Regions from separate parts of the Herbaspirillum sp. WKF16 genome, predicted to be linked through region 3. Evidence: predicted binding sites of a transcription regulator. Region 3 holds the regulator's gene; each other region holds the start of a gene.
What was found. The regulator sigma-54, encoded in region 3, starts transcription at its own class of promoters, with help from an activator protein. The targets are predictions, from matches to a motif close to TGGCANGNAANCTGCTTT.

Region 1: Herbaro_RS02950 (ammonium transporter) is a predicted target of sigma-54. The motif match lies at 917-934, and genes of this name have one in related genera.
Region 2: Herbaro_RS11740 (MSMEG_0572/Sll0783 family nitrogen starvation response protein) is a predicted target of sigma-54. The motif match lies at 773-790, and genes of this name have one in related genera.
Region 4: Herbaro_RS10425 ([protein-PII] uridylyltransferase) is a predicted target of sigma-54. The motif match lies at 1,240-1,257, and genes of this name have one in related genera.

The regions. Positions count from the first base shown of each region.
Region 1 covers NZ_CP118632.1:667,098-669,298, reverse strand. Annotated here, with positions in the region: gene Herbaro_RS02955 (alkaline phosphatase D family protein) at 1-660, opposite strand, end outside; gene Herbaro_RS02950 (ammonium transporter) at 984-2,186, shown strand.
Region 2 covers NZ_CP118632.1:2,568,356-2,570,556, forward strand. Annotated here, with positions in the region: gene Herbaro_RS11735 (aminotransferase-like domain-containing protein) at 1-434, opposite strand, end outside; gene Herbaro_RS11740 (MSMEG_0572/Sll0783 family nitrogen starvation response protein) at 878-1,360, shown strand; gene Herbaro_RS11745 (Nit6803 family nitrilase) at 1,378-2,201, shown strand, end outside.
Region 3 covers NZ_CP118632.1:4,118,675-4,120,875, forward strand. Annotated here, with positions in the region: gene lptB (LPS export ABC transporter ATP-binding protein) at 1-502, shown strand, start outside; gene Herbaro_RS18585 (RNA polymerase factor sigma-54) at 585-2,075, shown strand.
Region 4 covers NZ_CP118632.1:2,282,825-2,285,025, forward strand. Annotated here, with positions in the region: gene Herbaro_RS10425 ([protein-PII] uridylyltransferase) at 1-1,161, opposite strand, end outside; gene map (type I methionyl aminopeptidase) at 1,372-2,196, opposite strand.

The sequences.
Region 1 (2,201 bases), 1.5 Mb from region 3:
GCGCCACAGGCTGCCGTCGTCCAGCTTCACCTCGGCCTGGATCGGAGCATCGGCGTAGATCTGGTCGCCCGAGTGGATGAAGAAGTCGGGACGGAAACGGCGCATGCTTTCATAGATGCGGTAGCCGCCCCAGGCCTCGTTGATGCCCCAACCCTGGCCGGCCTCGTCGCCGGAGTAGGCAAAGCTGACATCCCTGACGGCGCCCTCCTGGGCGCCGGCCGGCACCATCAGGCTGCCCGACACCGGCTCGCTCAGCGCCGACTCATGCGTCAGGTCCTGGAAGCGTACGCGGTAGTACACGCGCCGGCCGGCGGGCAGGCCGCGCAGGTCCATGCGCGCGGTGTAGTCGTTGCGCGCCAGCGCCAGCGGTCCCTGGAGACGGATGGTGTCGGCGAAACTCTCATCGGCGGCATATTCGATCAGCATGCGCGCGTTGCGGTCGGCGCGGCTCCAGACGATGGCCGAGTCGCCGGTAACGTCGCCGCTCATCACGCCGGCCGGCAGTTGCGGACGCAATCGCTGCGACGTAACGATGGCGGCGGACTGCCCTTGTGCCGGCGACATGCCGGCAATCAACGCGCCGGCCCCGGCGGTGGCGACGGCGCTGTCGCGCAGGAAGCGGCGGCGGCCGCGATCAGCTGGATCCTTGTGGTCTGGCATGGCAACTCCCGTGGGCTGGATGAGGACGTTGCAATCTAGCAATCGGGTGTGACCGTTCGATGAAACCGGCCGTGCTTGCCACGATTTTCATGGATTGTGGAGATTTCCAGGCCATCCCATCGACGCACCAAAAAGTCTCCCGCCCTCCGGCGAGCCGGCCGTTTCGCACGAAGTTCGTGCAAATCACGATCTTCCCGGCAAGAAACTTCCAGCAATAAGGTTTTAAAATCAAACACCTGCACAATTTTCACCAAAATGGAACGAAACTTGCTTTAATCCGGGCTTTCGATTCTTGAGTTGCACAATTTTTGGGAGATTTTCAGGTGGAAGATCACAAAAACGGCGCAGACGCGCTGTTCATCCTGCTGGGCGCCATCATGATTTTGGCCATGCACGCCGGCTTCGCATTCCTTGAGCTGGGCACCGTGCGCAAGAAAAACCAGGTCAATGCCCTGGTCAAAATCCTGGCCGACTTCGCGGTCTCGACCATCGTCTACTTCTTCATCGGCTACTACGTCGCCTACGGCGTGTCCTTCTTCGCCGGCGCCGAGACGCTGGCCCAGAGAAGCGGCTTCGAGCTGGTGAAGTTCTTCTTCCTGTTGACCTTCGCCGCCGCCATCCCGGCGATCATCTCGGGCGGCATCGCCGAGCGCTCCAAGTTCAACCCGCAGCTGGCGGCAACCGCCGTGCTGGTGGGGCTGGTCTACCCCTTCTTCGAAGGCATCGCCTGGAACCAGCACTTCGGCGTGCAGGCCTGGCTGGCCGCCACCTTCGGCGCCGAGTTCCATGACTTCGCCGGCTCCATCGTGGTCCACGCGGTAGGCGGCTGGATCGCGCTGCCGGCGGTGCTGCTGCTGGGCGCACGCCGCGGCCGCTACAGCAAGGAAGGCGCGGTCGCCGCGCACCCGCCGTCGAACATTCCCTTCCTGGCGCTGGGCGCATGGATCCTGACGGTGGGCTGGTTCGGCTTCAACGTGATGAGCGCACAGACGCTGGACAAGATGAACGGCCTGGTCGCCATGAACTCGCTCATGGCCATGGCAGGGGGCACGCTGGCGGCGCTGCTGATGGGCAGGAACGACCCCGGCTTCGCCTACAACGGCCCGCTGGCCGGCCTGGTGGCGGTGTGCGCCGGCTCCGACCTGATGCACCCGCTGGGCGCGCTGGCCACCGGCGTCATCGCCGGCATCATCTTCGTGTGGATGTTCACCCGCACCCAGAACAAGTGGAAGATCGACGATGTGCTCGGCGTGTGGCCGCTGCACGGCCTGTGCGGCCTGTGGGGCGGACTGGCCGCCGGCATCTTCGGCCTGCAGGCGCTGGGCGGGCGCGGCGGCGTATCGCTCATGTCGCAGCTGATCGGCAGCGCCATGGGCATCGCCATCGCCGCGGCCGGCGGCTGGATCGTCTACGGCGCGCTGAAGAAAGCGGTCGGCATCCGCCTCGATCCGGAACAGGAATTCGAAGGCGCCGACCTCGCCATCCACAAGATCTCGTCGACCGCGGAGCGGGAGACCAGTTGGTGACTGATGATAATTAAC
Region 2 (2,201 bases), 1.6 Mb from region 3:
TCCTCGACCGAACCGCCGAAGTCCTGATAGCGCATCAGGTCGCGCAGCCTGCCGTTGACGTGGGCCCAACCATCTTGCATCAGCGCAAGCAATTCGGGCGACTCCGGTTCCGGAGGCATGTTCATCGACATATCGACGTTGGGCCGCCCTTCAGTCACCCGTGGAATGCGCGGGCGCCGCTTGCCGCATACGAAGGTGCCGCGTCCCACCACCGAATCGACCAGGCCGCGACGGTGAGCTTCCGCATAGGCGCGAGCGACGGTGGTGAAGTCCAGGCCCAGCGCCTCGGCCAGCCTGCGCTGCGGCGGCAGCCGCTGCTCCGCTTGCAGCTGGCCGGTAGCCACGTCCTCGGCAATCGCGTTGGCGATGGCGAGGTAGGCCGGGCCGCCGCCCTTCTTCAATTTGGGCATCCACATATTGGCGCTCTTGGGCATGGCGATTCCTTCATGAGAATCCACAGCATTGACTGCATTCATATCCACGATTGAATGCAATTCGCGTTCCATGCAATCGCGCCCCGGCAAGCACTCTCGCGCACCGGTTTACACCAGCGACAGGCACTTGTCCGCACCATCCGAAAACACGCCGCCACATCAGGGTGCGCGCGACTTCCGGCGATTGTATGGAGCGATTGAATGGATCCCCGAAAAACCGCTGAAAGGCGCTTGCCGCCGGCCCTCCGGCGAAGCCGCAAGCCATCGGCATGGGCGTCCTGGCCAACGGAATTGACAGGATTTTTTTGCAGTCAATTTGCCCGTTCCTGCCGTTTGCTTGGCACGCCCGATGCATTCAATGCCGGCGTCGCAGCAACGCAGCCGCGGCCTCTTGCCGCCACGGCAAGCAGCAGACATCACTACCAACCGAGAGGAGTAACACCATGCCCGCAGTGACCAAAGCAGCCCATGCCCCCGGCGACTTCCTGGTGGATTACGAAGAGAAGGTATTTGAAGACGTCAAGGCCGAGCCGGGCGAGAAAGCGCTGGTGACCTTCCACACCGTGGCCTTCGAAGGTTCGATCGGCTTCGTCAACCTGCTGCAGGCCACTCGCCTCAAGCGCAAGGGCTTCGAAACCTCGATCCTGCTGTATGGCCCTGGCGTGACGCTGGGCGTGCAACGCGGCTTCCCGACCCTGGGCGACGAGGCGTTCCCGGGTCACCAGAACTTCAACAAGCAGATCGTCAAGTTCATGGAAGAAGGCGGCAAGGTCTACGCCTGCCGCTTCGCGTTGCAGGCGCTGTACGGCCACGGCGAGCCGTCGCTGATCCCCGGCATCCGTCCGATCAACCCGCTCGACGTGCTGGACCTGGTGCTGCTGCATCGCCGCGACAACGCCTTCATCCTCGACACCTGGACGCTCTAAGCGAAGCGGCGGCGACCATGGCGAACGACAAGAGAACGGTACGGGCGGCGGCGGTGCAGATCGCGCCCGACCTCGACAGCGCAGACGGCACCGTAGCCAAGGTGTGCCGGGCCATCGCCGATGCCGCCGCCCAGGGCGCGCAGCTGGTGGTGTTCCCGGAGACCTTCGTGCCGTACTACCCGTACTTCTCCTTTGTGAGGCCGCCCTACGCTTCCGGGCCGGAACACCTGCTGCTCTATGAACGCGCGGTGCAGGTGCCCGGCCCGGTAACGCAGGCCGTCTCCGCTGCGGCGCGCCAGCATGGGACGGTGGTCGTGCTGGGGGTGAACGAGCGCGACCACGGCACGCTGTACAACACCCAGCTGGTGTTCGATGCCGACGGCGAACTGGTGCTCAAGCGACGCAAGATCACGCCGACTTATCACGAGCGCATGATCTGGGGCCAGGGCGACGGCAGCGGCCTCAAGGTAACCGACACCGCCGTCGGTCGCCTGGGCGCGCTGGCATGTTGGGAGCACTACAACCCGCTGGCGCGTTACAGCCTGATGGCGCAGCACGAGGAAATCCACTGCGCGCAATTCCCCGGCTCCATGGTCGGCCAGATATTCGCCGACCAGATGGAGGTGACGATACGCCACCACGCGCTGGAGTCGGGCTGCTTCGTGGTCAACGCCACCGGCTGGCTGAGCGATGCCCAGATCGCCGCGATCGAACCCGATCCGGCCGCGCAAAAGGCGCTGCGCGGCGGCTGCTGCACCGCCATCGTCTCGCCGGAGGGCAAGCTGCTGGGCGAGCCGCTGCGCAGCGGCGAAGGCATCCTGGTGGCCGATCTCGATATGGA
Region 3 (2,201 bases):
CCTGTCCTACCTGCCGCAGGAAGCCTCGGTGTTCCGCAAGCTCTCGGTGGAAGACAACATCCGCGCGGTGCTGGAACTGCGCCGCGAAAACGGCAAGCCATTGTCGCGCGACGAGATCGAGGGCCGCCTGAACAACCTGTTGCACGAGCTGCAGATCGAGAAGCTGCGCGACAGCCAGGCGCTGTCGCTGTCGGGCGGCGAACGCCGCCGCGTCGAGATCGCCCGCGCGCTGGCCACCGACCCGCGCTTCGTGCTGCTGGACGAGCCCTTCGCCGGTATCGACCCGATCGCCGTGATCGAGATCCAGCGCATCGTGCGCTTCCTGAAGGAGCGCGGCATCGGCGTGCTGATCACCGACCACAACGTGCGCGAGACGCTGGGCATCTGCGACCGCGCCTACATCATCAACCAGGGAACGGTGCTGGCCAGCGGCAGCCCGGACGACATCATCGCCAACGAATCGGTGCGACGCGTCTACCTGGGCGAACACTTCCGCATGTGAGCGCGGCGCCAGACCGCGACACTGCACCACCCCACACGCAAGAACGCAACCACAGCCGGCCACGCGGCTTCCTGAACGCCAGATGAAACAGTCGCTCCAGTTACGCACCTCGCAGCACCTGGCATTGACGCCGCAATTGCAGCAGTCGATCAGGCTGCTGCAACTGTCGACGCTGGAACTGCACCAGGAACTGGAACAGATCCTCTCCGACAATCCGCTGCTCGAGCGCCTCGACGATGCGCTCGACAACTCGGTGCGCCTCTTGGCCGACGGCGCGATCTCGGCGACGCCCTCCTCCGGCGTCGCCGAGACCGCCGGCGAGGCCGCGGCCGAACCGGCTGCGCCCGGCGGCGACGGCGAGGCCAACTTCGAGCACCAGGACAACACGCCCGACAACAGCGTCAGCGGCGAGTCCGACTGGAGCTTCGACGACGTCGCGCGCAACGGCAAGTCTTCCGACGACGAAGACGCCCGGCCGCAGCTCGAAGCGCACGAGATCACCCTGCGCGAACACCTGCTGGAGCAGATCCGCCTCACCGCGCGCACGCTGCGCGACCGCGCGCTGCTGGAACTGCTGACCGACGCGCTCGACGACAGCGGTTACCTGGAAGAGCCGCTGGAAGACATCCTCTCGCGCCTGCCCGAAGAACTGGGCGTCGACCTCGATGAGCTCTCGATCTCGCTCAAGCTGCTGCAGAGCCTGGACCCGGCCGGCGTCGGCGCGCGCAGCCCCAGCGAATGCCTGGCGCTGCAGATCCGGCGCATGCCCAAGGTGGCCTTCGTGACACGCCGGCTGGCGCTGAAGATCGTCGAGGATTACCTGCCGCTGTTCGCCCAGCGCGACTTCAACAAGATCAAGAAGGCGCTCGACTGCGACGACGAAGACCTGCGCGAGGCGCAGGCCGTGATCCGCCAATGCCGCCCGCACCCGGGCGCGGAATTCGCGCGCGACGCCTCCGACTACGTGGTGCCGGACGTGATTGTCAGGCAAACAAAGAACGGCTGGCAGGTGCTGCTGAACCATGACGTGATGCCCAAGCTGCGCGTCAATGCGATGTACGCCAGCGCGCTGAAGCAGTCCAAAGGCGAAGTTTCCCTCACGTCACAGCTGCAGGAAGCCAAGTGGCTGATCAAAAACATGCGGCAGCGCTTCGATACGATTTTGCGAGTCGCACAGGCAATTGTCGAACGTCAAAGAAACTTCTTTTCGCATGGCGCTGTCGCCATGCGGCCCCTTGTGCTGCGTGAAATTGCTGATACACTGGGTCTACACGAGAGCACAATCTCTCGCGTGACAACTCAGAAATACATGCTGACGCCACATGGCATGTTCGAGTTGAAATACTTCTTCGGCAGCCACGTCGCGACGGAAACCGGAGGCGAAGCATCCTCCACTGCGATCCGGGCGCTGATCAAACAGTTGATAGGAGCAGAAAACCCCCAGACCCCATTATCCGATAGCAAGATTGCGGATATGCTGGCAGAACAAGGCATGGTGGTCGCGCGACGTACCGTCGCAAAATACCGCGAAGTGCTGAAAATTCCGCCGGTAAATCTCCGCAAATCCCTCTGAGCTTTCTCAGTTTTTCTGTAGTACTTTGCAGCCGTCGCTGTGTTCAGGCATCAGTCCATGCCCTTAGACACAAACGCTGTGCTATCCGGTGTATCGGATGAGGTGCACGAACCTCCAGTGACTTCA
Region 4 (2,201 bases), 1.8 Mb from region 3:
CAGGCGATGGTTTTCCGGATTGGCGCGGAAGGCGTTGTCGATCTTGAAGCGGGCATGCCACAACGCGCGCATGGTGCGCGCCGACATGTCCTTCAATTCAGCATGTTCGGACAGCACCAGGAACACTTCCAGCATCGCCGACGGCGTCTGCTCGAAGACATCATCGTGGGCGATGTCGACGAAGCCGTTGACGTCGTTGAAGCGCTCGTTGATCGGCTTGGGCACCGTCTGGTGCGGGAACAGGTGCGCCTCGATGTTCTGCAGCAGGATGGTGTTGAGCTGCACCACCGCCTTGGCGGCCCAGTAATAGCGCTGCATCAGGTACTCGCTGGCGCGCCGGGTGTCGGTGGTCTTGAAGCCGAAGGTCTCGGCGATGGGCGTCTGGATGTCGAACACCAGGCGGTCTTCGCGGCGGTCGGTGCAGATGTGCAGGCGGATGCGGATGTCCTTGAAGGCGCGCTCCTTCTGGCGCAGCTGGCGCGCCTCGGTCGCGGTCAGCATGCCGTGTTCGGCCAGCTTGCTCCAGGAGTCGCCCAGGCCGGCCGCCTTGGCCACCCACAGGATCACCTGCAGGTCGCGCAGGCCGCCGGGGCTCTCCTTGCAATTGGGTTCAAGGCTGTAGGGCGTGTCTTCGTACTTGATGTGGCGCTGGCGCATCTCCAGCGTCTTGGCCTGGAAAAAACTCAGGGGGTCGAGCGCGGCCTGGTAACGATCCTGCAGTTGCTTGAACAGGGCGCGGCTGCCGGTGACCAGGCGCGCTTCCAGCAGGCTGGTCTGGACCGTGATGTCGGCGGCCGACTCGTCCATGCACTCGTCGACGGTGCGGATGCTGTGGCCGATCTCCAGGCCGATGTCCCAGAACAGCTGGACCAGCGACTCCAGCTTCTCCTTCTCGGCGCCGTCCGGCGCCTGCGGCAGCAGGATCAGCACGTCCACGTCCGAATGCGGGAACAGTTCACCGCGGCCATAGCCGCCCACCGCCACCAGGGCGGCGTCGGCCGGCATGCCCAGCTGCTCCCAGGCTTGGGTGAGGGCGCCGTCGACGTTGCGGCGCAGCTGGGTCAGCAGCTGTTCGGGTTTGTGGTCGGTCTGGAAGACGTCAATGGCCTGCTGGCGCGAGGCCTTGAGCTGTTTCTTGAGCGTGACGGCGAGTGTCGGCATCGGCTTGGATTTCGTGTGTGGCGGCTGGGAGGCCCGCCGGTCGGTCAGTTTGCCGCGTCCCCGTGCGGCGTGTTGCCATTAGCAGGTTTCATGCCGGGCCGGGCGCGGATGGCAGGCGCCGTGTCCTGCCCATGAAGCGCCGCGGCGGAAATGGCGACGGCCCGCAGGGCGTGCATCGCGATTTCCGCCGCAGTCGTGGCCGGTAAAAGATCAGGCCGCGGCGGCCACCTGGTTCTGGATGAAGGCCGGGGGCGCCGGCATGCCCGGCGACACGGTGAGCACTTCAAAGCCGGTCTCGGTGACCAGCACCGTGTGTTCCCACTGCGCCGACAGGCTGCGATCCTTGGTCTTGATGGTCCAGCCGTCGCCCATTTCGCGGATTTCGCGGCGGCCGGCGTTGATCATCGGCTCCACCGTGAAGATCATGCCGGCCTCCAGCTTTTCCAGCGTGCCGGGGCGGCCGTAGTGCAGCACCTGCGGTTCCTCGTGGAAGACCCGGCCGATGCCGTGGCCGCAGAATTCGCGCACCACGCTGTAGCCGGCCTTCTCGGCGTGCTGCTGGATGACGTGGCCGATGTCGCCCAGGTGGGCGCCGGGCTTGATCTTGGAGATGCCCAGCCACATGCATTCGTAGGTGATCTCGGCCAGGCGACGCGCCAGGATCGACGGTTCGCCCAGGAAGAACATGCGGCTGGTGTCGCCGTGGTAGCCGTCCTTGATGATGGTGACGTCGATATTGAGGGCGTCGCCGTTCTTCATCACCTTGTCGCCCGGGATGCCGTGGCAGATCACGTCGTTCAACGAGGTGCAGATGGCCTTGGGGTAGGGCGTGTAGCCGGGCGGGCAGTAGTTCAGCGGGGCCGGGATAGTGCCTTGCACATTGGTCATGTACTCGTGGCACAGGCGATCGATCTCGCCGGTGGTGACGCCGGGTTTGACGAAGGGGGTGATGTAGTCCAGCACCTCGGCGGCCAGGCGGCCGGCCACGCGCATGCCTTCGATGTCTTCGGCGGTCTTGATGGTGATGTTGCCCATGGTAA